Regions from separate parts of the Lysinibacillus sp. GW247-5R2A genome, predicted to be linked through region 2. Evidence: predicted binding sites of a transcription regulator. Region 2 holds the regulator's gene; the other holds the start of a gene.
What was found. Region 2 encodes LexA, which represses DNA repair genes until DNA is damaged. Its sites were predicted from a motif close to CGAACATATGTTCG; they were not measured.
Positions count from the first base shown of each region.

Region 1 (5,369 bases), on a different contig from region 2:
CATCGTATGGTAATTCGGTAACAACGATTTGCTCTTTACCGCCCTTAATAGGTTCCACCACAGCCTGCGCACGGACAATAATTTTACCGCGCCCTGTTTCATATGCCTTTTTAATACCGTCCACACCTTGAATAATACCGCCCGTTGGGAAATCAGGACCTTTGAGTACTGTCATCAATTCATCCACTGTTGCAGTAGGCTTGTCTAAGCGCATCAATACAGCATCTAGCACTTCATCTAGTGCATGAGGTGGAATATCTGTTGCATAACCTGCAGATATCCCTGTAGAGCCGTTTACTAATAAATTTGGGAAACGGGCTGGTAATACGGTTGGCTCCATATCCTGATCATCGAAGTTTGGTACGAATTCAACCGTTTTCTTCCCGATATCTCGTAACATTTCACCCGCAATCGCAGATAGTCTTGCCTCAGTATAACGCATGGCAGCCGGCGGATCTCCATCAACTGAACCGTTATTCCCATGCATTTCAATGAGCATATGACGAGCTTTCCAATCCTGACTCATACGTACCATCGCCTCATAAACAGAGCTATCTCCGTGTGGATGGTAATTACCGATTACATTACCGACTGTTTTAGCCGATTTACGGAAAGGTTTTTCTTGTGTATTACCTTCTGTAAACATCGCATATAGAATACGACGCTGTACAGGTTTAAGACCGTCACGTGCATCTGGCAACGCGCGGTCTTGAATAATATATTTACTATAGCGACCAAAACGGTCACCCATTACTTCTTCTAAAGGTAAATCTTGAAACTTTTCTGTGCTACTCATGCTTGGCCCTCCTCTTGTTGGATGAATTCATTTTCTAAAATGTTAGCATCATCCTCCATACCGAAGTCTACATTGGCTTCGATCCATTTACGACGTGGCTCTACCTTATCGCCCATTAATGTCGTGACACGTCTCTCTGCACGTGCACCATCCTCGATTGTGACACGAATTAATGTACGTGTGTCAGGGTTCATTGTTGTATCCCATAGCTGGTCTGCATTCATCTCACCAAGACCTTTATAGCGCTGCAATATGTAACCCTTTCCAACTTGTTTGATGGCCTTTTGTAAATCGTTTTCTGTCCAAGCATATTCAATTACTTCTTTTTTGCCAGTCCCTTTAGAAACTTTATAAAGTGGCGGTAACGCAATAAAGACTTTACCAGCCTCGATGAGGGGACGCATATAACGGTAGAAGAACGTTAATAGCAATACTTGTATATGAGCGCCATCTGTATCAGCATCGGTCATTATGACTACTTTATTGTAGGCTGAATCCTCTACTGCAAAATCCGTACCAACACCTGCACCAATCGCATGAATAATCGTTGAAATCTCTTCGTTTTTCATAATATCCTGGAGCTTGGCTTTTTCCGTGTTTATCACTTTCCCGCGCAGTGGTAGTATTGCCTGGAAAGTACGATCGCGACCTTGTTTTGCAGAACCACCCGCTGAATCACCTTCGACTAAATATAATTCATTTTTCGCCGCATTTCGTGACTGTGCAGGCGTTAATTTACCTGACAGAATCGTACTACCTTTTTTGTTTTTCTTACCATTTCGCGCATCCTCACGAGCTTTACGAGCCGCTTCACGTACTTGCTGCGCACGAATCGCTTTACGCACAAGGGACGCTGACAATTCAGCATTTTCCTCTAGCACATATAAAATTTGCTCAGACACCACACTATCTACTGCTGAACGAGCCTCACTTGTACCAAGCTTGCCCTTTGTTTGTCCTTCAAATTGTAATAAGTGCTCTGGAATACGGACAGATACGATAGCTGCTAAGCCCTCTCGAATATCCGTTCCTTCCAAGTTTTTATCCTTATCCTTTAATAGGCCAATTTTTCTTGCGTATTCATTAAAGACACGCGTCAGAGCTGCTTTTGCACCGGTTTCATGGGTACCGCCATCTCGTGTTCGGACATTATTAACAAACGACAAAATCGTTTCAGAATAACCATCGTTATATTGGAAGGCAAACTCTACTTCAATATCATCTTGAATACCTTCCACATACTTCACAGGATGAAGAACATCCTTCTCTTCATTCAAATACGCAACGAAAGCTTCAATGCCGTTCTCATAAAAGAACACATCATTTTTGCCTTCCTCGCGCTCATCAATTAATTCAATTTTTAAGCCCTTTAATAAAAAAGCTGACTCCCTTAAACGTTCTGCTAACGTATCATAATTATATTTTGTAACAGAGAAAATCGTTTCATCAGGTAGGAAATGAACAAGCGTACCTGTCTGCTTCGTTTGACCAATTTCTTCAAGTGTTGTCACTGGATGTCCACCATGCTCGAAGCGCTGGCGATATTTCTTACCATCACGATGGATAGTTACTTCTAAAAATGTTGATAGCGCATTCACGACAGAAGAACCTACACCGTGCAAGCCGCCACTCGTTTTATAACCGCCTTGTCCAAACTTACCACCTGCATGAAGGACGGTAAAAATAATTTCAGGAGTAGGTTTACCCATCTTATGCATACCAGTTGGCATTCCACGGCCAAAGTCGCGTACGCTAATACTCTGGTCTTTGTGAATCTTGACAATAATATGAGATCCAAAGCCAGCCAATGCTTCATCCACCGCATTATCAACGATTTCATACACAAGGTGATGAAGTCCACGGCCATCTGTGGAACCGATATACATGCCTGGTCGTTTGCGCACCGCTTCTAATCCTTCTAATACTTGTATAGCGTCATCATTATAGACGCTAGGTGACTGTTTATTCGTCAAAAAAATTCCCCTCCAAAAAACAAACACTTGTTCTATTTATGTTCTCATCCTAATAATAATAGCATTTCCTGTCAATAGTTAGCGACAGGTCCAATTAAATTTTTAAAAATTGCTCACAGTTTTAATATACACTTTAAATAGTAAACATCTTCAACAGTTGCTTAAAATTGGAATTTAAGCAAGACAGACTACCACTAGTATCCGTAAACACCTGACGCATCGTAGCTTATTTAGTTGCAATATAGTTGATGCGTCAATGTCATGTAAATGAATAAAGTTAGACTTCTATTCTACCAAAGGAATGAACGAATGACAAAATTGCCTTTTTGCCTATATTTTAATAAAGAATTTTTTCGTTCTTTCATCAATCATGCCTAAAAGCCTATCTCTAACTTACTTTAGTTTCTTTTGTATTGAATTCAAGACTCCTTACGAAATCTCCTTCATAACATTGTAGATTAGCAAGAAAAAGTGTAAAATACTTGTTACAAACTATTAGTACCAAGTGATGGACTATGAATGAAAGGAGTCCAACTATGATCAATGGACTTATTATTTTATGTGCTTATCTAATCGGCTCTATACCTTCAGGGCTATGGATAGGTAAAATTTTTTATAATACCGATATCCGAGAACATGGAAGCGGTAATCTTGGAGCAACCAATACGTTCCGAACATTAGGAAAAAAAGCTGGTATTGTTGTGACTGTGATGGATGTTCTAAAAGGGACTGCCGCTGTCTTACTAGCTGCACTTCCAATATTCTCAGACAGTTCTATCCATTCCTTAATCCTAGGTCTTGTTGCAGTGATTGGTCATATGTTTCCAATCTTCGCCAATTTCCGTGGTGGAAAAGCCGTTGCCACATCAGCAGGTGTTTTATTAGGCTATTCATGGCCATTGTTTGTCTTGCTCCTAATTGCCTTTCTTGTGACATTGAAAATCACAAAAATCGTCAGCTTAACATCTATGATAGCCGCTTTAGTAGCACTTATCTATTCAATCGTTTATTATTTTGTTACAGGTGACTTTGCATTAAGCATCTTGGTAGCCTTTTTATTTACCTTTATCATTTATCGTCATCGTGCCAATATTGCACGTATAAAAAACGGCACCGAGCCAAAGGTAAAATGGCTGTAAGAAGAGAGGAGCATTCGCATGAAAATTGCACTGACAGATGAGGCCATTCAATGGTTCAAACATGAGATGGAAGTAGAACCAGGCGATACGATTCGCTTTTATGCACGCTATGGCGGTTCAAGTCCTTTTCACGAAGGCTTTTCACTAGGCATGACGCGAGAAGAGCCCATCGCCATTGGAGCAGAATCAGTCATTGATGGCGTAACCTATTACATCGATGAAAAAGATTTATGGTTCTTTAACGATCACAATCTACATGTAGACGTGGATGCGAGTTTGGATGAATTACAATACGAGTATCTTACATAAAGCAGTATTTTCCTTTCAGTCTCTGAAAGGGAAATACTGTTTTTTTATTTGAAAAATAGTAGCTAGAATTTCATTCTTTTTTTCGTTTATCTCCGCACAAAGTTGTCCATTCTATAAATAATGAACATCCTTTTGAGGAGGAAAACACATGTCCATATCAAACAAGATCGATCCCTCCCCATCCCTTACAACGGACGATTTACTCAATACTTCCCTTGCCAAAAATATAAAAGTCATTCAAAACACTCTCGGTCATAGCAATGACATTATTATTCGAGAAATTACGATTGGTGAAGCTGAACCCCATCGACTGGCCATTATTTCCATTGATGGCTTATCCGATAAAACGATGATTTCGGATTCAGTGATTGATAAATTAATGGCGAATCTTGAGGAAGAACAAGAAATTGAAATTACTACCATTAATCAATATGTTCGAAGTTCCTATTTAACTGTTGGTGATGTGATGAATATCGAACATTTTACATCACTGTATTATGCCATCCTTAATGGTGAGACCGTTATTTTATTAGATGGCTTTGCGGAAGGCATCGTAACAAGCACGAAAAGTGCAAAAGATAGAGCTGTTACAGAGCCATCAACTGAATCCGTCATTAGGGGACCTCGAGAGTCCTTTACTGAAACTTTGCGTACGAATACCGCACTCATTCGACGCAAAATAAAAAGTCCAAATCTTTGGATTAAGTCCCGAGTCATAGGTGAAGTGACACAAACTGATGTCGCTGTGATGTATATACATGGTATCGCCAGTGACAAAATTGTTGCGGAGGTGTTAGCGCGGTTAGATCGCATTAATATCGATGGCATTTTAGAAAGTGGGTATATTGAGGATTTTATTCAAGATTCTAAAAATACCATGTTTCCAACCATTTACAACTCAGAACGGCCAGATGTTATTGCTGGTGAATTATTAGATGGGAAAGTGGCGATTCTAGTAGATGGTACCCCCTTTGTATTAGTGGTGCCTGCATTATTTACTTCCTTTTTGCAATCAGCAGAAGACTACTATCAACATTGGATGATTAGTTCCCTCATTCGTATTTTACGTTTCTTTGGTATTAGTTTGGCATTGGTAGCACCATCTCTCTATGTTGCGATTACGACGTTTCATCAAGAAATGCTACCGACGGC
Region 1 is NZ_JBWKZL010000002.1:214,822-220,190, forward strand. Features, by position in the region: gene parC (DNA topoisomerase IV subunit A) at 1-796, opposite strand, end outside; gene parE (DNA topoisomerase IV subunit B) at 793-2,769, opposite strand; gene plsY (glycerol-3-phosphate 1-O-acyltransferase PlsY) at 3,306-3,908, shown strand; gene AC07YC_RS04695 (HesB/YadR/YfhF family protein) at 3,927-4,217, shown strand; gene AC07YC_RS04700 (spore germination protein) at 4,366-5,369, shown strand, end outside.
Region 1: a site for LexA is predicted at 2,790-2,803, ahead of parE (DNA topoisomerase IV subunit B). Genes of this name have one in related genera too.

Region 2 (5,369 bases):
GAGAATGTTTGCTGTACTTTTTGAGGATCACGACCAAATACACGAAATGATGTTCATTAACCCAAAAATAATGAGTCATTCTTTGAATATGATCTATTTGCCTGAGGGTGAAGGGTGTCTGTCTGTTAATCGACCTGTTCACGGTTTTGTACCAAGATATGAACGAATTAAAGTAAAAGCCTATAATATTGATGGACAGGAATTTATGATGTCTTTAAAAGGCTATGAATCTATCGTTGTACAGCATGAAATCGATCATTTAAACGGCATTATGTTTTATGATCGAATTAATAAAGATAACCCTTTTCAACTACCCCAAAATGTTATTATCGAAAGCTTGTATTAAAAAAATTAGCGGGCAATATTATTTGCCTGCTAATCTTTCTTGATGCTCTTGGAATCGACGATGTACGGTTGCTTTACTTACCTCAAAGCCTAGTCCTCTAAGCGTAATGGAAATTTCCTCAAAGGTAAAACCACGATTCCGTAGCTTCACAATTTCATCAACAGGGAGTTCTTTCCGCTCCTGACCATGTGGATTGCCACGATTGGATAGATTATTTTCAGGGCGATAACCATTTTCAACAGCACGTCGCATGCCTCTGCGGATTTTTGCATTATGTATTCTACGTTGATATTCCTCTACAATTGCTAAAATTTCTAGTAGCATCGTATCCATTTCGTTTAATTGGACTGGTCCTGCATCACGCATGGAAAAAACATCTGTTGCTGATTTTTGTAATAAATGCAATACTGCCATTCTTGCATTTCCACGACCTAAACGAGTTTCATCTTGTACAAAAAGAGCTTTTATTTCTTTCTCTTTTATAAAATCAAGCATTTCCAGTAAGCCTTCGCGTTCTACATCATAACCGCTATGCTTATCTTTAAAAACACCCTTTACTTCATAGCCTTGCTCTTTAGCATAGCGCACTAATTCTTCTTGTTGGCGCTCTAATGAGGAGCTTTGCGTTTCTTTTTCAGTACTTACTCGGCAATAGACAACAGCCGTCATTTGATTATTTTTCATTGTTCGTTTCTCGCAATTTCAATAGTTTTGATGGGACTGGCTTGATCACTCAAAACTGGAATGACTAGAGATTTACCTGCCACGATTTTAATGTCTGCTAACTCATTTTCTGATTTGACAAGCTTAATCCAATCTTCTTTACTCATTTTACCACGGTATTGTTCTGCTAACGACCACAAGCTATCCCCATGTTCGATTTGAATTTCAGCGTAATTAACATCCCCCGGATCAGTGATGTAAAGGTAACTTGCGAAGAGTAAACAAGCACCTAATAATATAGTGATATGTGTATTTTTCTTTAACCATGTCATCATTATAACCTCATTTCTAGAATGTTTGTTCGGAATGTATGTTCTCATAATAAAGCGAACAAACGTTTTTGTCAAACACTTTTCGAACCTATGTTTGCATACGTGTTCGCATTCTGTTATACTATCAAATAAGAAGATTGATATTAGAAAAAAGAGGTGAGCAATCATGAAAAAAGTATCGAAAAGACAAGAGGACATATTAGCGTTCATTAAAGACGAGGTACGAGCTAAAGGGTATCCGCCATCAGTCCGTGAAATCGGGGAAGCTGTTGGACTTGCTTCAAGTTCAACTGTTCATGGTCATTTGGCTCGATTAGAACAAAAGGGTTTTATTCGTCGAGATCCAACAAAGCCACGTGCTATTGAAATTCTTGAGCCTGAGGAATCTATCCAAAAGCAACATGTCATCCATGTACCACTTGTAGGGAAGGTGACAGCAGGTTCTCCTATTACAGCTATCGAAAATATTGAAGAGTATTTCCCACTGCCAGATACATATGGCACGAGTGAGGATCAGTTATTCATGCTAGAAATTATGGGTGAATCGATGATTGAAGCAGGAATTTTAGATGGTGACTTAGTGATCGTAAAGCAAAAGTCAACAGCCATTAACGGAGACATTGTTGTAGCCATGACAGCTGAGGATGAAGCTACTGTAAAACGCTTCTTTAAGGAAAAAAACCATTTCCGTTTACAGCCTGAAAATTCATCGATGGAACCGATTATCGTCGATCAAGTATCAATTTTGGGACAAGTTGTCGGACTTTATCGCCGTGTACATTAATTAAATGAGGGTTTGAGGATTGTGTTCCTTCACTGAGCATACATCCTCTTTTTTACGCAAAAAAAGAATCCACAAACTATTGGATTCTTTTTACAATGACCTCTCTATGCCTCTTTTTTAAATTTCAAGCTTGCTTCAACAAACGCTGCAAATAACTTTTGTGCATGCTGATCTCCCGCTATAGCCAATTCCTCTGGGTGCCACTGGACAGCCAAACAGAATGGTAATTCCTCATGCACCACTGCTTCAATAATGCCATCACTTGATTTCGCTGCAACTTTTAAATTCTCCGCTAGTACATTCACTGACTGATGATGAAAAGAATTGACGGCAATTTTCTCTTGTTCAAGAATAGTCGCTAATAAATTCTCCGCAATAATTTGTACATAATGCGTTGCTACTGACCTACTAGCTTGTTGCATATGTTTGATTAGCTTCGTACTATAATGGTCACTATCAATGTCCTGATATAACGTACCACCTAATGCAACATTTACTATTTGGATACCTCGACAAATGCCGAAAATAGGCATTTTCCGTACAAATGCAGCCTCAATTAATGCTAATTCCACGGCATCTCTAGCTGGATGAATTTTACCTAGCCTTGGTGAAGGCTCCGCTCCAAATAGAAAAGGATGTACATCATAGCCTCCTGATAGCAATAAGCCATCTGTAAGGGCTAAAATTTGAGCAGCATCTTCCTCTACACCTAACGGAATAATAAGGGGGATACCGCCCGCCTCAATAATACTTTTGCTGTAAGCAGCATTTAAATGAGCTGATAAATCATCTTCTACAAAAGCTGTTATTCCAATAATCGGCTTCACTTGATTCCCCTCCACAAAATTGAAGATTTAACACTTACCAATAACCTAAATACCAATTGATGAACGAATCTCCGTAGAAATAAACAATCATAGCGGCTAATGCAATAGATGGACCAAAGGGAATAGGTGTTTGTCTTCCTTGTTTACGCTTTAATAAGACAACTATTCCAATTATCATACCAATGATAGCGGCAAAAAATAAAGTCAACAGCGTATGAATAGTACCGAGAACGAGACCAATTAAAAAAAAGAATTTAATATCTCCCCCTCCCATTCCACCTTTCGATAAAACCGCAATACTGTATAATATGCCAAAACCAACGAGTGCACCCAACAGACTGTCCCACCAAGGTGTTAAAGGTGACAGTACACGTCCTATGACCAAAAAGGGCAAAAAGAATAATAGAATCTTATCTGGAATTAACAGATAGGTAAAATCCGAAACAACTATAATGACTAACAATGAGATGAACGATAAAGCTACTATAAATTCTAAGCTCCAGTTTAGCTCCAAATACGCAAAGGCGAATAATCCTCCAGTTAACAATTCTATCGCTGGATATAGCCAAGAAATTTTAAGGCCACAGCCTCGACATGTACCTCTTAAAAACAGATAAGACAATACTGGCACTAAATCAAGAGCCGTCAATTGTCTCTGACAGCTCGTACAATGGGAGGAAGGATATACAAGAGACTCCTTCCGCGGCACACGTAAGCCAACTACATTATAAAAAGAGCCAAAGACTAGACCCACTAAAAAAATGATAATTGTATAAGCCATTTCCAAATTTATGTCCTCCTAAACCAATAGGCGCCCATACAATAAGTATGATGCGCCTATTCATATAATTATTGTAGTCTTGCTCAGTAATTCACCTATCGACTGTTATTCAACAATGGACATTGATAATGAGAGATGTGTTTGAAGAATATTTCATAAAAGGTTTGAAGTCATACGGTACGAAGAAAGAAAGAGTAGAGTAAGAGTAGTATCAGTTTAGCACAATATAAAAGAGATTCCAAAATTATTGGAACCTCTTCAATTTATTTCCTCAGCAACCTACCTGACAACAACATGCCAATGCCACCAATTGTTATAAATAGAACAGCTCTAATTAATAAATCAAGGGCTGATAAGTCAAAGAAAATAAGCTTGATAAACGCCATGACTAAAATAACAAAACCTGTAGTACGAAGCGTTTTTAAATGTTGTGTGGAACTAAGCCATAGCGAAATGCTCGCTGTGAGGAATAATGTAATCGTTGTAAGTGCTATACTTAGCTTCCAATCAAGTAGATGACTATACGTAAATTGATGAACAAGCCCCCAGATTGAGATCATTGTGAGTACGACACCTGAGCTAACAATAGTGTCTACATATTTCCCCATTCGCTCTTCATACAGCTGATAAATACGGCCCTTTACTAGAACGTCTACAATAATCGCCATAATTACTGCTATATAAACTATTCTGGTCATCATATTTAAGCTATCCATCATAGAAGGCTTTGTGCTGATCATCAAAGATAATACGATAAAGAATGCTCCAAGGACAGGTGTTAAAGCACGCCCTTTAAATTTCTCTGACACGAGCAGAGATCCTGCAAACAAAGCAGCTAGCGCAATACACATCAAATACTGAATGCCATTTGTTGCCTCGAAATAGGCTGAATCTAGTTTGCTTATATAAGCTATGAAGTAGCCTGTGGCGATTACTGCTAAAATATCTATGGCATATAAATCCTTCATGACTTTCTCAAAAGGTAATAACGTTTCTTTTGGGCGTCTAGCATACAAGTAAATGACTACTAGATAAATAATTGGCATGAACAGACTTAAATGCTCAAAGCTAATAAATGGTGTCGGTTCATGGAAAATGAAGTTTAGCAACAATGTAATCACAAGGAAAAACGATGTGACTACCTTCATCATACTGGCACGTAATCGTAAGCTCATCATTACACCTGCAAAAGCGATCAATGGATATAGTAAATCATCCACTTTATCAGGGATATTCATAATAAGTATCGTATTACATACGGCAATAAATGCGAGTGTTATAGCACTATCAAATACTTCCTGCCATTTTTGACGATGACTATAAAACGCTAATGCTATTAATAAACCAACGAAAATAAGTAGCACCGCTTCTCCATATTCGAGTGAACGTATGATCAGGTTCATCAGCAATAAACTAAATGACCCTAACGAAAATTGGAGACCAATATGAAGAGGTTTCCATTTAGATTGTGCATTATATAATCGGCACCAGCTTACAAAAAAGATTGCTAGTATGGCAAGTAAACCAAATGCAAAGACAACTTGCTTGTCATGATTCATAAATGCTACAACACCAATTGCCAGCACTGAGAAAAAGGTTGAAATATAAAGAGCAAGCTTTTGCTTGTGCTGTTGGA
Region 2 is NZ_JBWKZL010000001.1:412,656-418,024, forward strand. Features, by position in the region: gene def (peptide deformylase) at 1-346, shown strand, start outside; gene AC07YC_RS02055 (YneB family resolvase-like protein) at 365-1,030, opposite strand; gene yneA (cell division suppressor protein YneA) at 1,027-1,389, opposite strand; gene lexA (transcriptional repressor LexA) at 1,508-2,125, shown strand; gene AC07YC_RS02070 (gamma-glutamyl-gamma-aminobutyrate hydrolase family protein) at 2,230-2,952, opposite strand; gene AC07YC_RS02075 (prepilin peptidase) at 2,987-3,739, opposite strand; gene AC07YC_RS02080 (DUF2339 domain-containing protein) at 3,997-5,369, opposite strand, start outside.